Regions from separate parts of the Microbacterium sp. CH1 genome, predicted to be linked through region 2. Evidence: predicted binding sites of a transcription regulator. Region 2 holds the regulator's gene; the other holds the start of a gene.

Region 1 (7,412 bases), on a different contig from region 2:
TGGAGCACGACATGCACATGGTCCGTCACATCGCCGACTGGGTGGTCGTGATGGCTGAGGGGCGTGTGGTGGCCGAGGGGCCGCCGGAGACCGTCATGGAGGACCCCGCGGTCGTGGACGCCTACCTCGGTGCGCATCAGGACGTGGACCTCGGTGCCGTCACCGGCCGTCTCCCGGTGATCTCCGACGCCGATGCGGAGCGCATCCGCGAGCAGATCGAGACGGAGGTCGAGGCCGAGGTCGAGGCCGAGGACGCCGCCGAGGAGGACAAGGCATGAGCACCGCAACCCCCGCCGAAAGCGCCGCCCGGCCCGATGATGTCGTCGTCGAGCTCAAGGACGTGCACGCCGGCTACCTTCCGGGAGTCAACATCCTCAACGGCGCGAACCTCGTCGCCCGCCAGGGTGAGCTCATCGGCATCATCGGCCCGAACGGCGCCGGGAAGTCGACCCTCCTCAAGGCGATCTTCGGCATGGTGAACGTCCGCGAGGGCGACATCACGGTCAAGGGCGAGAGCATCGTCGGCCTCAAGGCCGACAAGCTCGTGCGCCGCGGTGTGGCCTTCGTGCCGCAGACGAACAACGTGTTCCCGTCGCTCACCATCCAGGAGAACCTGGAGATGGGCCTCTACCAGAACCCGAAGATCTTCGCGGAGCGGCTCGAGTTCGTCAGCAGCATCTTCGCCGAGATCGGCAAACGCCTGAAGCAGCGTGCCGGCTCGCTCTCCGGCGGTGAGCGGCAGATGGTGGCCATGTCCCGCGCGCTCATGATGGACCCCTCGGTGCTGCTGCTCGACGAGCCGTCCGCCGGCCTCTCCCCCGTGCGGCAGGACGACGCCTTCATCCGCGTCTCCGACATCAACAAGGCGGGCGTCACGACGATCATGGTCGAGCAGAACGCCCGGCGGTGCCTGCAGATCTGCGACCGCGGCTACGTGCTCGACCAGGGCAAGGACGCCTACGAGGGCACCGGCCGGGAGCTGCTGAACGACCCGAAGGTCATCGGCCTCTACCTCGGCACCCTCGGGACCGACGCGGCCTGAGACACGGCCCAGGAACGACGAGGGCCCCGGATGCCGACGCATCCGGGGCCCTCGTCGTCGCTGCGTTACTTGATGCGCGAGGTGACGTTCTCGGAGTCGAACTCGTAGACGCCGATGGCAGCGCCCTTCGGGTCGTTGTTCTCGTCGAACGTGATCTCACCGGAGAGGCCGTCGTAGTCCGGCGTGCCGCCGTCGTTGATGATCGCGGCGCAGTCGGCGAAGTTGTCGCACTTCTCGCCGTCGCCGTCACCACCGGAGACGGTGATCATCTCCGCGGCGATGTCCGGGCCTTCGACCGAGCCGGCCTTCAGCGCGGCCAGAGCGATCAGCACCACCGCGTCGTAGGCCTCGGACGAGTACGTCACGGCGTCGATCGGGTCGTTGCCCTCGGCCGTCCAGACCGCGTTCAGCTGGTCGAGGAAGTCCTGCGGAAGCTCGGCGCCGGCGCGGGTGCCCTTCGAGCCCTCGAGGCTGATCGGGATGTCGGTACCCCAGTCCTTGAGGTTGCCGTCGACGAGGTACAGCGAGCCCGTGTCCACCCCGGCGTTGCCGAGCAGCGGAGCGATGGTCGCGAACTGGTCGTAGGAGACCACGGCGACCGCATCCGGATTGGCCGCAGCGATCTCCGAGACCTGCGCGTTGAACTGACCGTCGCCCTGGTTGTACGAGGCGTCGGCGACGACCTCGCCGCCGGTGCTCTCGAACGTGGCCTTGATCGCCTCGAACAGACCCGTGCCGTAGGGGTCGTTCTGGTAGATGATGCCCAGCGTCTTGTGGCCGTCCTCGGCGATCTCGTTGCCGAGGACCTCGCCCTGGAGGTTGTCGCTCGGGGCGGTGCGGAAGTACATCGGGTTGATGCCCGTGAAGTCCGGCGAGGTGTTGGACGGGGACACCGTCAGGATGTCCGCGCCCGCGTTGCCGTCGAGGATGAGCTTGGTGACGCTGGAGGACGCCGCGCCGATCATGGCGGTGATGCCGTCGTTGCGCAGGTTGGTGATGGAGGTCTCGTAGGCCTTGTTGTCGAGGTCGCCCTCGTCGGCCGTGCTGAGGTCGATCGTGATGCCCGCGTCGGCCTCGTTGATCTGGTCCACGGCGAGCTGGACGCCGGCCTCCATCGGCGCGCCCAGGAACGCGAGCGTACCGGTGGCGGGCAGCAGTGAGCCGAGCTTGAGCGTCAGGTCGGCGGCGGGCTTGTCGCCACCCCCGTCCGACGGCTCCGCGTCCGGCGTGCTGCTGCAGCCCGCGATGATGAGGGCGGAGGCGCTGACCAGCGCGATCCCGGCGAAGATCCTCGCGCTGCGCGAGCCCTTCAGTGCGTTCATGATGCTCCCTTGCGTAAACGAACGTGGACGGTGACCACAGTCGGGTGCTCTAACACTAGGGCGTGCACCCCGCGCGCAGGAGGGGCAAGTATCTCGGTGCGTTAACGATCCAGGACCGCTGTTTCCGCCTGTGGGCGGGCGGGATCAGGGCACCGCCGCGGGGGTGTCCCGCCGGCCGCGCCGCGCGGCGAGCAGCAGATCGACGACGAAGACCCCGATCGCGATCCACACCAGGACGAACCCGATCCAGCGCTCCGGCGGCATCGGCTCGTGCAGCACGACGACCCCGATCACGAACTGCAGGATCGGGGTGAGGAACTGCAGCATGCCGATGACGGTGAGATCGACGCGACGCGTGCCGGCCGCGAACAGCAGCAGGGGCACGGCCGTCGCCACTCCCGCGAACGCGAGCAGCACGGCATGCGGCCAGCCCGCAGTCCCCATGGTCAAACCGGCCGGCGTCGTCGCCACGATCACAAGCTGCACCACCGCGATGGGGATCAGCCAGAACGACTCGAGCGTCAGCCCGCTGACCGCGTCGACGGCGGGGCCGATCTTCTTCTTGAGGAGCCCGTACAGGCCGAAGGAGGCCGTGAGCGTCAAGGCGATCCAGGGGACGTGGCCGTACGCCACGACGATAACCACGACCGCGATGGCCGCGATCCCGACGGCCGCCCACTGCAGCCGGCGGAGGCGCTCCTTGAGCACGAAGACGCCGAGCAGAACCGTCGTGATCGGGTTGATGAAGTAGCCGAGCGCCGTCTCCACCACGTTCCCGCTCAGCGTGCCGAGGACGAAGACCTGCCAGTTGACGTAGATGAGAAGGCCGGCCAGGGCCGTCCACCCCAGCAGCCGCGGACTCCGGACGATGGCGAGGAAGGCGGCCCATCCCCTCATGACCGTGAGCAGCAGGAGGCAAAAGACGAAGGAGAGCAGCACCCGCCAGGCCACGACCTCCCAGGGACCGGTGGGCTGCAGGAGGAGGAAGTAGAGCGGCAGGACGCCCCACAGCAGATACGCGCTGCCGGCGTAGGCGACGCCCGCCGTCCGGGTGGCGCGGGTCGTCTCAACAGTCACCGCACAACCCTATGCCTGCGCCGCCGGGCGACGCGCCGTCCGGGGCGCAGAAGAGGGCCCGGATGCCGAAGCATCCGGGCCCTCTCCGGACCGGGTTCCGTCCGGCGAGCGGAGGGAACCGGGTGTGCGATCAGCGGACGACGACCGCCAGGACGTCGCGAGCCGACAGGACGAGGAACTCGTCCGCGCCGAACTTCACCTCGGTGCCGCCGTACTTGCTGTAGAGCACGCGGTCGCCGACGGCGACGTCGAGCGGAACGCGGTTGCCGTTGTCGTCGATACGGCCGGGGCCGACCGCCACGACCTCGCCCTCCTGGGGCTTCTCCTTGGCGGTGTCGGGGATGACCAGGCCACTCGCGGTGGTCTGCTCGGCCTCGACCTGCTTGATGACGATGCGGTCCTCGAGCGGCTTGATGGAAACCGACACGGTCTACCTCTTCTTTCTTGACGCTGACACGAAAGACTCGTTCGCACTCTCAACCCGAGAGTGCTAATGCCAGTGTAGGCGGTCGGCTGGCACTCATGCAATGCGAGTGCCAACCCCGATCCGGCGGCGACCGCGTCCTAGGGTGGGAGGGTGGAGATGTCCGAGCTGCGCGCCCTGCTGACCCCTGCCGGCCTCGAGCTGCTCGATGCGCTCGGGCCGGTCACCTCCACCGCCGAGGCGGCGACCGCGGTCTCCCGACTGCGGGCCGCCGGACACTCCCCCGACCTCGTCTCCGCCGTCGTCGGCCAGGCGCACCTGCGAGCCAAGGCCACGGCGAAGTTCGGCCCCTTCGCCGCCCGCATGCTGTTCACCCGCGCGGGCCTCGAGCAGGCCACCCGCCTCGGGGTGGCCGCCCGCCACGCCCAGCGGATCCGCCGGGCCGGCCTCACGAGTGTCGCCGACCTCGGCTGCGGGATCGGCGGCGACGCCCTCGCATTCGCCGGCGCCGGACTGGCGGTGCACGCCGTGGATGCCGACGAGGTGACCGCGGCCCTCGCCGCCTACAACCTCGCCCCGTTCGGCGACGACGCCACGGTGCGCCACGCGACCGCGGAGGAAGCGCTCGGAGAACCGATCCCCGGCCAGGCGATCTGGATGGACCCCGCCCGCCGCACCTCCGGGCACAGCGAGACCCGGCGCGTCTCCGCCGACGACTACTCGCCGTCGCTCGACTGGGCGTTCGCCGTCGCCGCGCAGCGCCCCACCGGGATCAAGCTCGGCCCCGCCCACGACCGCGACGCCCTGCCCGCGGACGCGGAGACGCAGTGGGTCAGCGCCGACGGGAGCGTGGTCGAGCTCGTGGTGTGGTCGCGCGAGCTCGCGAGGGAAGGGGTGCGGCGCTCCGCCCTCGTCATCCGCGGCGAGCGCTCGCACGAGCTCACCGGATCCGCGGATGCCGAGGATGCTCCGGTCCGTGCGCTCGGGGCCTTCCTCCACGAGCCGGACGGGGCCGTCATCCGGGCCCGGCTCATCGGCGACGTCGCCCGCAGCCTCGACGCGGGGATGCTCGATCCGCGCATCGCGTACCTGACCTCCGACGCCGCCCTGACGAGCCCGTTCGTGCAGTCCTTCCGCGTCCGGGAGGCGCTGCCGATCACGCCGAAGACGATCAACGCGGCCCTGAAGGCCCACGGCATCGGCCGCATCGAGATCAAGAAGCGCGGGGTGGACGTCGATCCAGCGGCCTTCCGGCGCAAGCTGACCCTGCGCGGCGACGCCGAGGCGACCCTGATCCTCGCCCGGTTCGGCGATCAGCGCCGCGCGATCCTCGCCGACCGGGTGCCCGCCGCGGACTGAGTGCCCGTCAGCCCTGCGGGTCGCGGCCCGGGATGTCGACGCGGATCGGATCCCCGGGCGGCCCGGTGGTCACGAGGTAGGAGTCGCCGGAAAGCGTCCTCGCCGCGGTCGATGCGGTCGTCACGGTGAGGTAGGGCACCTGCCTGCGGGTGAACGCCACTTCCAGAACGGAGACGGAGAGGACCTCTCCCGATGTCTGCTCGGTGTCCACGACCTGCACGCCGAGGCCTGTCTCGATCGCCTCCGACATCGCCGCGCACTGCCGTGAACCGTCGACGTCGACGATGAGGCATCGCTGAGTGGGGCCTTCCTCCGACGCGCGGTCACCGAGCCAGACCGGCTGCCCCCGGAAGGACCCGAGGAGCGTGAGACCGAGCGTGTAACCGTCGTCGATCAGCTCCTTCGCCCTGGGGCGGTCCTCGGCACCGAACTGGTCGACCAGTGCCGAGGACTGCCCCCAGCGCTGGATGCTCACCATCGGCTCTTCCGTGGTGGAGAACAGCATGGTCGCGGTGATGCTGTCCACGGCGTAGGCATCTCCCTCGTCGGCTGCCGCCGGCCCGGGCACGGCGATCGAGGCGTAGAGGCCCGGGGCCACTTCTCCCTTCGGCAGACACGTAAACGCGGAGTCGGCGCCGGCATCGAGGATCAGACACCGCGTCTCCCCGGCGTCCTGCGTGGCGAACCAGGCGAGAGCCCCCTCCGCCTCCCCCACAGGGCGGACGGATCCGGGGTCGTAGCCCGAGTCGGCGAGTTCGGTCCGCCGGTCCTCCTGCGCCTCCGTCAGAGGGAACGCGTCCGACCGCGGGGCGAACAGCGCCCACCCGGCCCCCACGCCGATCGCGAGGAGAGCCGCCGACGCCACGAGTACCTTCGCGAGACCGCGGCGGTTCGCGGCCGGTGCCTCGGACGCCGAGACGTCCTCCGGATTCTCCGGCGCGGCGTCTTCCGCGACCGGCTCGCCCTCCGGCGCCGGGAGAGCGTCCGCGACCTCCTTCCCACCGCCGGGGTCCGGGGATGCGGACGTCGCCGGTTCCTCGGACGCGGACAGGGCTGCGCGGCGACGCTCCGCCTGGAGCTCCTGCAGCCGGAGGGCCGCGGCAGCGTCGAGCCCGCCGTCACGGCCGTATGCCGCACGCTCCAGTGCCCTGCGCTCCGCGTCGTCGGCTCCGGACTGCGGTCGGTCAGTCTCCTCCCGCACCGACGTCGCTCCCTTCTCGGATGATCGTGAACGACGGCAGTCCGGCTCCGGTCGGCAGCTCGTAGGTCGTCACTCCCCCGGTCTCCGCATCGGTCACCTGCAGTCGCAGCCGCCCCTCGTGCTCCTGCAGAGTCTCACTCTCCTCGCAGGCCATCGGCGCGTCGGACGTCGACCCGTCGTAGACGAGGCAATGCCGCCCCACCCCCTGCGCAGACGCCGTCCACACGGGGACGTCGCCGTCGTATCCGACGATCCAAATCGAGTTCGGGTCGAACCCCTCCTCCGCCAGGCGTCGGGCGGTGCGGGTCTCTTCCTCGGTCGCGTAGGTGATGCCGCTGCCGCGGTCCGACCCGAACTCCGAGACGCCGACGCTCACCGCGGGCTCCCCGTCGCGAGTGAGAAGGAGCTGCGCCGAGACCTGCCTCGTGATGTCCTCGTCACGGTGCGTCGTCACCTCGCCCCACAGCCCTTCCTTCTGGACGTCTTCGCGCCGATTGCAGCTCGGCGTCGTGCTCTCCGCCGATCCGAGGACCAGGCAGACGCTCGCTCCGCCGTTCTTCGTCGCCATCCAGATGACCGCGCCCTCCTCCGCCGCGACGGCGCGCACCGATCCGGGGTCGTACGTCCCGGAGGCGACGAGCTCGGACTGCCATCCCTGCTGCTCGGCGCTGAGCGCGACGGCGGCACCGCCGGTCCGGCCGAAGGCGAGCCACCCGATGCCGACCCCGAGGAGGACCATGACGACCGCGGCGAGCACGAGCATCCCGCGCGAACGAGCCCGCGCCTCCCTCAGGGCCGGGCCGTCGGTCCGGGCGGCGCCGTCCGTGGGCTCTTCGTCCGGCACCACGGGAGCGTCGTCTCCTGTCGGAGTCTCGCCGTCGTCCTGGACGGTGGCGACGGACTCCCGGGAGGGCGTGCTCGGTCCCGGAGACGGACGCCGCCGAGCATCGTCGAGCTGTCGCAGGCGCGCGGCCTCCGCGTCCGTGA
Region 2 (7,412 bases):
TTGGTCATCGTGAGGAGCTCGTCGACGAGGGCCTTGGCCTTGGCGACGGCATCGCGCGCACCCGTGAGCGTGATCTCGTTGCCGCGGACGAGCACCTGCACGTCACGGTGCTCGCGCTCGAGCATCCGCAGCAGCCGGTCCTGCGGACCGAGCAGCTGCACCATCGCGACGCCGTCGGCGTAGAGCCGTTCGGTGACGTTTTCCTGATCGTCAGAAGCCAACGAGCTTGTTCTCCTCGAGGTTGCCGAGCACATGGGCGTGCACGTGGAAGACGGACTGCGCGACGCTCGCGCCGTTGTTGAAGATGAGGCGGTACTCGCCGTTGGCGTGTTCCTCCGCGATGCGCTTGGCGGCGGCGACCATCTCGGCCAGCAGCGCGGGATCCCCGGCCGCGAGCTCGGTCACGTCGCGGTACTCCTCGGTCTTGGGGATGACGAGCACATGGAGCGGCGCCTGCGGATCGATGTCGCGGATCGCGAAGACGCGGCCCATGTCGAGCAGGATCTCCCCGGGGATGTCCCCGGTGAGGATGCGCGTGAAGATCGAGGGTTCGCTCATGCTCTCAGCTTACTGGGGGGACGCGCGGTGCGGCCGGTCACCAGCGCCCGAGGGCCGCGGACAGCACGGCGATGGCCGCGGGGCCCGCCGTGGACGTGCGCAGCACGGTGTCGCCGAGCAGCACGCGTTCGGCGCCCGCGGCCGTGAGCTTCTCCAGCTCCTCCGGAGCGATCCCGCCCTCCGGACCCACCACGAGCACGAGGTCACGGTCATCCAGCACCAGGGCGGAGAGCCGCACGGGCGCGGTCGGGTCGAGCAGGAGCACGCGCTGCGTCGCCGCGCGGGTCGCGAGCTGTGCGGTCGTCTCCGGGGCGGCCACCTCGGGTACCCAGGCACGGTGCGCCTGCTTCGCGGCCTCGCGGACGATCGTCGCCCAGCGCTCGCGTCCCTTCACCGCCTTCGGCCCCTCCCAGCGCGACACGCTGCGACCCGCCTGCCACGGCACGACCTCGTCGACGCCGAGTTCGCACGCGGCCTGCACGGCGAGCTCGTCGCGGTCGCCCTTCGCGAGCGCCTGCACGAGCACGAGGCGTGGGCTCGCCGGCTCGTGCTCGACGCGCGCGGTGATCCGGACGTCGACGCGCGACGGCGACACCGCTTCGGCCACGCCGGTCAGCCAGATGCCCCGACCGTCACCGACCGTGACGGCCTCGCCGACGCGCAGCCGCCGGACGACGGCCGCATGCTTCGCCTCGGCCCCGGTCAGGGAGACGAGGCCGCCCACCGCGGCATCACCCGCGGATTCGACGAGGAAGTGCAGCGCCACGATCAGTGGGCGCGGAACCGGTCGCGCAGCTTGGAGAACAGGCCCTGCTGGAACTGCGCGAGCTGCGGGCCCGGCGCCTTGTTCTTCTTGGCGAAGTCCTCGATGAGCTTGCGCTGCGCGGAGTCGAGCTTGGTGGGGGTGACCACCTGCACGCCGACGCGGAGGTCGCCGCGCTGGGTGCCGCGCAGCGGCGTGATGCCTCGGCCCTTGATGGTCAGCACGTCACCGGACTGCACGCCGGCGCGGATCTCCAGGTCGACCTCCCCGTCGAGTCCCTCGATCGAGGTCTCGGTGCCGAGGATGGCGTCGGTCATGGACACCTCGAGCGTGGCGAGCAGGTCGTCGCCGTCACGGCTGAAGGCGGGGTGCGGGTTGACCGTGACCTCCACGTAGAGGTCGCCGTTCGGGCCGCCCGCGCGGCCGACCTCGCCAGAGCCGGGGAGCTGCAGCCGCAGTCCGGTCTCGACGCCCGCCGGGATGTCGAGGGACACCGTGCGGCGCGAGCGGACGCGTCCCTGCCCGCCACAGGTGCCGCAGGGGTACGGGATGGTCGTGCCGTAGCCCTCGCAGGTGCCGCACGGCTGGGAGGTGACGACGTTGCCGAGAAGGCTCCGCACCTGACGCTGCACGTGCCCCGTGCCGCCGCAGATGTCGCAGGTGACGGGCGACGTGCCCTCCTGGCAGCACGAGCCCTGACAGGTCTCGCAGAGCACGGCCGTGTCGACCTCGATGTCGCGGTGCGCACCGAAGACCACATCGCCGAGGTCGAGGGTGACCCGGACGAGCGCGTCCTGACCGCGCTCTCGCCGCGATCGCGGACGGGCGCCGCGTCCGCCACCCTGTGACGCGCCGAAGAACGTCTCGAAGATGTCGCCGAAGCCTCCGAAGCCTCCGAAGTTGTTCGCGCCGTCACCGCCGCCCATGTCGTACCGGCGGCGCGACTCCTCGTCGCTGAGCACGTCGTAGGCGTGCGTGACGAGCTTGAACTTCTCCGCAGCCTCCTCCCCCGGATTCACGTCCGGGTGGAGCTGCCGTGCCAGGCGCCGATACGCCTTCTTGATCTCGTCGGTGGAAGCGTCCCGGGACACCCCGAGAACCTCGTAGTGGTCCGCCACAATCGCCTTTCTGCGTGTGATTTCCGTGGGGCCGCGTCAGCGGCCGGCCTCGTCGTCGTCGAGCATGCGCGACAGGTAGCGGGCGACCGCCCGCGCTGCCGCGAGGTTGCTCGGATAGTCCATCCGCGTCGGTCCCATGACGCCGACCCGCGCGGTCCCCGAAGGCGCCGCGTAGTTGCTGGCGACGATCGACGCCTCGCCGAGCCCGAAGGAGGCGTTCTCGGTGCCGATGCTCGCCGCGAGGCCGTGCTCGTCCGGCACCATCTCGCTCATCAGCCGCAGCAGCGTGACCTGCTCCTCGATGGCCTCGAGGAGGGGGTGGATGCTGCCGCGGAAGTCCTGTTCGCGCCGCGCCAGGGTCGCCGCTCCGGCCATCACGAGCCGCTCCTGCCGGAAGCCGCCGAGTTCGTCGATCACGACGCCGGCGAGGGTGCGGAGCACGCGATCCTGCGGCGTCTCCTCCGTGGCGAGCAGCGCCTGAAGCCGGTCGGAGGCCGCCGCGATCGCCTGCCCGGTGATGAGGGCGGAAAGTCGCGCGCGCAGCACGGCGAGGTCGGCCTCGTCGATCGCGTCCGGCAGAGCGGTGATCCGCTGCGACACCCCACCGGCGTCCGTCACCAGCACCGTGAGGAGCCGGTTGGGGGCCAGCGTCACGAGCTCCACGTGGGTCACGTGCGCCCGCGCGAACGACGGATACTGCGCCAGCGCGACCTGGCCGGTGAGCTGCGTGAGGACGCGGACGGTCCGGACCATCAGGTCGTCGAGGTCGGCCGGGTCGGCGAGGAACGACTCGATGGCGGAACGCTGTGCGGTGGAGAGAGGACGGAGCTGGGCGAGGTGATTGACGAACACCCGGTAGCCCTTGTCCGTCGGGACGCGCCCGGACGACGTGTGCGGAGCCGTGATCAGCTCCTCGTCCTCCAGCTGCGCCATGTCGTTGCGGATGGTCGCGGCCGAGACCCCGAACGAGTGCCGGTCGACGATGGAACGGCTGCCCACGGGCTCGTGCGTCTCGACGTAGTCCTGCACGATCGCGCGGAGGACCTGCAGCCCTCGCTCTGTGACCATGGCTTCCCCTTCCCGCCGACCGGATGCTGGCACTCTGCTGCCCTGAGTGCCAATCCTACCTCCTGCGACCGGGAGATCTCCGAAGGCGGGGCAGCGCCGGTGGAGCCGCTCAATCCGTCAGTTCGCGCACGACGGCGTCGGCGAGGAGGCGGCCGCGGAGCGTGAGCTGCACGCGCCCGCGGATCGCCGCCGGCGCGTCGATGAGCCCGTCGGCGATGAGGCCGGCGATGCGGTCGCGGTTCTGCTCCGGGACGTCGGTCACCGCGATCCCCTCACGGATGCGGCTGAGGAGGAGGATGCGCTCCAGGGTCCGCGCCTCCGGGTCCGGACGTTCGCGCCCGGCCGCCGGCGAGGACGAGGCCGCCAGCCGCTGCGCGTAGGCCGCCGGGTGCTTGACGTTCCACCACCGGAGTCCGGCGACGTGGCTGTGGGCGCCGGGGCCGAAGCCCCACCAGTCGCTCCCCCGCCAGTACGCGAGGTTGTGCCGCGACCGCTGCCCTTCGCTGCGGGCCCAGTTGCTGACCTCGTACCACTCGAACCCGGCGGCGGCGAGGCGCTCGTCCGCCAGCTCGTACATGTCCGCCTGCAGGTCGTCGTCCGGGGTCGGCACCTCACCGCGACGGATCTGTCGCGCGAGCTTCGTGCCGTCCTCGATGATGAGGGCATACGCGGAGACGTGGTCGGACTCCAGGGCGAGGGCGGCGTCGAGCGAGGCCTCCCAGTCGGCGAGGCTCTCCCCCGGTGCGCCGTAGATGAGGTCGACGCTGACCGCGAGTCCTGCCCCCTTCGCCGCGGCGACGGCGGTGCGGACGTTCTCGGGGCGGTGCGTCCGGTCGAGCGCGGCGAGGACGTGCGGGACGGCGGACTGCATGCCGATGGACAGCCTCGTGACCCCCGCCTCGGCGAGGATGCGCGCGACCTCCGGGGTCACCGTGTCGGGGTTGGCCTCGACCGTGACCTCGGCGCCCGGTGCGAGTCCGAACGCCGCGGTGGCCGCTCCCAGCATGCGGGCGAGGTCTCCCGCGGGAAGCAGCGTGGGCGTGCCGCCGCCGAAGAACACCGTGTCCATCGGGCGCAGCGCTCCGGCCTCGTCCAGCACCGTACGCGCGAGGGCGATCTCGCCGATGAGGGTGGACGCGTAGTCCTCCTGCTTCGCGCCGCGCAGCTCGCCGGACGTGTACGTGTTGAAGTCGCAGTAGCCGCAGCGCACCCGGCAGAACGGGATGTGCAGGTAGGCGGAAAACGGCGTCTCGGCGGAGATCGGAAGGTCTGCGGGGAGACGCCCATCCGCGGGCGCCGGATCCCCGAGCGGAAGTGGTCCCGCCATCACACCGGGGTCGCGTAGAGCGGGGAGATCGCGCGGAGGTAGCGCGCGAAGAGCTCGCGACGGCGGCGTTTCATCAGGGCGGGGACGAGCCGATAGAGCAGCGTGTTCGGGGCGTCGAAAGCCCGGACCGTGAACCAGACCTCGTCGTTGTCCTCTCGCCAGTCCACGTCGAACGACTCCTCGCCGCTCACGACGGAGCCCCCGACCGTGCCCAGTACGAAGCCGATCCGCCGGGTCTCCTCGGTGACGGAGATCACGCGCAGCTCGGAGTCGGCGCGCATGCCGCCGACCCGTCCACGGAGGTGGAGCGTCATGCCCGCGCCTACGAAGGGCATCCCCTCCGCGTCGTAGCGCGGCTCCACATCCCGCTTGCTCGGCGCGATGGGATTGCCCTCGGCGTCGAAGCTCACGCCCGCATAGGCGGGGCCGGGAGCAGGGCGGACGTCTTCGACGGAGAGTCCAGCCGCACGCTGCGCCGTCCACGACAGCAGGGCTTCGCCGGCCGTCTGAAAACGCTCCTCGCCACTGCCGATCCGCCAGGATTCCTCCGCCGGGATGCTGCGCTCGGGCGGGTACTGCATCAGATCGGGGGCGTGGGTCGCACCCACGGCCGCATAGTCCACCGTGTCGTCTCGGAAAGTCCCGCGCCGCATGAGATCCAGCCTACTTCGGGTTCCCTGAGCGAACACCCCCCGCGCCGCACGCCGTCACATCCTTGCCCCCTGACGCTGGGTCCCTGAGCCCGTCGAAGGGCTCCTCCACAACGGTGGGTCCCTGAGCTTGTCGAAGGGATTCCTCACGCCCCGGGAAACCGCACGCCCCTCCGCCATGATGGCCCGATGCCATGGACCTACATCCTCGAATGCCGTGACGGCAGCTTCTACACGGGCAGCACGAACGGCGACCTCGAAGCCCGCATCTGGGAGCACAACCACGACGACGCGTTCGCCGCGAACTTCACCCGGAGACGCAGGCCCGCGGCTCTGGTCTACGCGGAGCGCTTCGACACCGTCGACGCGGCCTTCTTCCGGGAGAAGCAGATCCAGGGATGGAGTCGTCGGAAGAAGATCGCACTGATCGAGAGTCGGTGGGAGGACCTCCCGTCATTGTCGAGGTCGTACGGTGCGCTTCGACAAGCTCAGCGACCCAACGACGGCTGACCGCTTCGACAAGCTCAGCGACCCAACGTGGATCGACGGGCTCAGCGACCCAGCGTGCTACTTCTTGTCCTTGGTCTCGACGTCGCCAGAGAGCGCGGCGATGAACGCCTCCTGGGGGACCTCGACGCGGCCCACCATCTTCATGCGCTTCTTGCCCTCCTTCTGCTTCTCGAGGAGCTTGCGCTTGCGGGTGATGTCACCGCCGTAGCACTTGGCGAGCACGTCCTTGCGGATCGCGCGGATCGTCTCCCGGGCGATGATGCGCGCACCGATCGCGGCCTGGATCGGCACCTCGAACTGCTGGCGAGGGATGAGCTTGCGCAGCCGCTCCGCCATCATCGTGCCGTAGGCGTAGGCCTTGTCCCGGTGCACGATCGAGCTGAACGCGTCGACCTTCTCGCCCTGCAGGAGGATGTCGACCTTGACCAGGTCGGCCTCCTGCTGTCCCGACGGCTCGTAGTCCAGGGAGGCGTAGCCCTGCGTCTTGGACTTGAGCTGGTCGAAGAAGTCGAACACGATCTCGCCGAGGGGCATGTTGTAGCGCAGCTCGACGCGCTCCTCGGAGAAGTACTCCATGCCCAGCAGCGTGCCGCGCCGCGACTGGCACAGCTCCATGACGGTGCCGACGTAGTCCTTGGGCAGCAGGATCGCCGCCTTCACCATCGGCTCCGACACCGAGCCGATACGCCCGTCCGGGTACTCGCTCGGGTTCGTCACGGTCACCGTCTCGCCGGTGTCGCTCGTCACGACCTCGTAGATCACGCTCGGGGCCGTGGTGATGAGGTCGAGGCCGAACTCCCGCGAAAGACGCTCGGTCACGATCTCCAGGTGCAGCAGGCCGAGGAAGCCGCAGCGGAACCCGAAGCCGAGCGCCACGGAGGTCTCCGGCTCGTACTGCAGCGAGGCGTCGGAGAGCTTGAGCTTGTCCAGCGCCTCGCGCAGTTCCGCGTAGTCGCTGCCGTCGATCGGGTAGATGCCCGAGAAGACCATCGGCTTGGGGTCCGTGTAGCCGGGAAGCGCCTCCGCCGCGGGCTTGCGCGCGTTCGTGATCGTGTCGCCGACCTTCGACTGCCGCACGTCCTTCACGCCGGTGATGAGGTAGCCCACCTCGCCGACGCCGAGTCCCTTGGTCGGAGTGGGCTCCGGGCTCGACACGCCGACCTCGAGGGCCTCGTGGTTCGCCCCGGTGGACATCATCTGGATGCGCTCGCGGGGCGAGAGGCTGCCGTCGACCATCCGCACGTAGGTGACGACGCCGCGGTAGGCGTCGTACACGGAGTCGAAGATCATGGCCCGCGCGGGTGCGTCCGCATCCCCCACCGGAGCCGGGATCTCCTCGACGATCCGGTCGAGGAGATCCTCGACCCCCATGCCGGTCTTCCCTGACACACGCAGCACGTCCTCCGGCTTGCCGCCGA

What was found. The regulator HrcA, encoded in region 2, represses chaperone genes, less so after heat shock. The targets are predictions, from matches to a motif close to TTNGCACTCGNNNNNNNCGAGTGCNAA.
Region 1: a site for HrcA is predicted at 3,955-3,981, ahead of groES (co-chaperone GroES). Genes of this name have one in related genera too.

Annotation. Positions count from the first base shown of each region.
Region 1 covers NZ_LOSO01000015.1:410,242-417,653, reverse strand. The annotation lists gene AUV07_RS10385 (ABC transporter ATP-binding protein) at 1-278, shown strand, start outside; gene AUV07_RS10380 (ABC transporter ATP-binding protein) at 275-1,042, shown strand; gene AUV07_RS10375 (ABC transporter substrate-binding protein) at 1,108-2,364, opposite strand; gene rarD (EamA family transporter RarD) at 2,509-3,441, opposite strand; gene groES (co-chaperone GroES) at 3,572-3,868, opposite strand; gene AUV07_RS10360 (THUMP-like domain-containing protein) at 4,019-5,224, shown strand; gene AUV07_RS10355 (hypothetical protein) at 5,232-6,425, opposite strand; gene AUV07_RS10350 (hypothetical protein) at 6,409-7,412, opposite strand, start outside.
Region 2 covers NZ_LOSO01000011.1:265,478-272,889, reverse strand. The annotation lists gene AUV07_RS04625 (PhoH family protein) at 1-164, opposite strand, end outside; gene AUV07_RS04620 (HIT domain-containing protein) at 211-558, opposite strand; gene AUV07_RS04615 (16S rRNA (uracil(1498)-N(3))-methyltransferase) at 596-1,324, opposite strand; gene dnaJ (molecular chaperone DnaJ) at 1,327-2,439, opposite strand; gene hrcA (heat-inducible transcriptional repressor HrcA) at 2,476-3,507, opposite strand; gene hemW (radical SAM family heme chaperone HemW) at 3,617-4,834, opposite strand; gene AUV07_RS04595 (DUF1990 family protein) at 4,834-5,487, opposite strand; gene AUV07_RS04590 (GIY-YIG nuclease family protein) at 5,674-5,994, shown strand; gene lepA (translation elongation factor 4) at 6,052-7,412, opposite strand, start outside.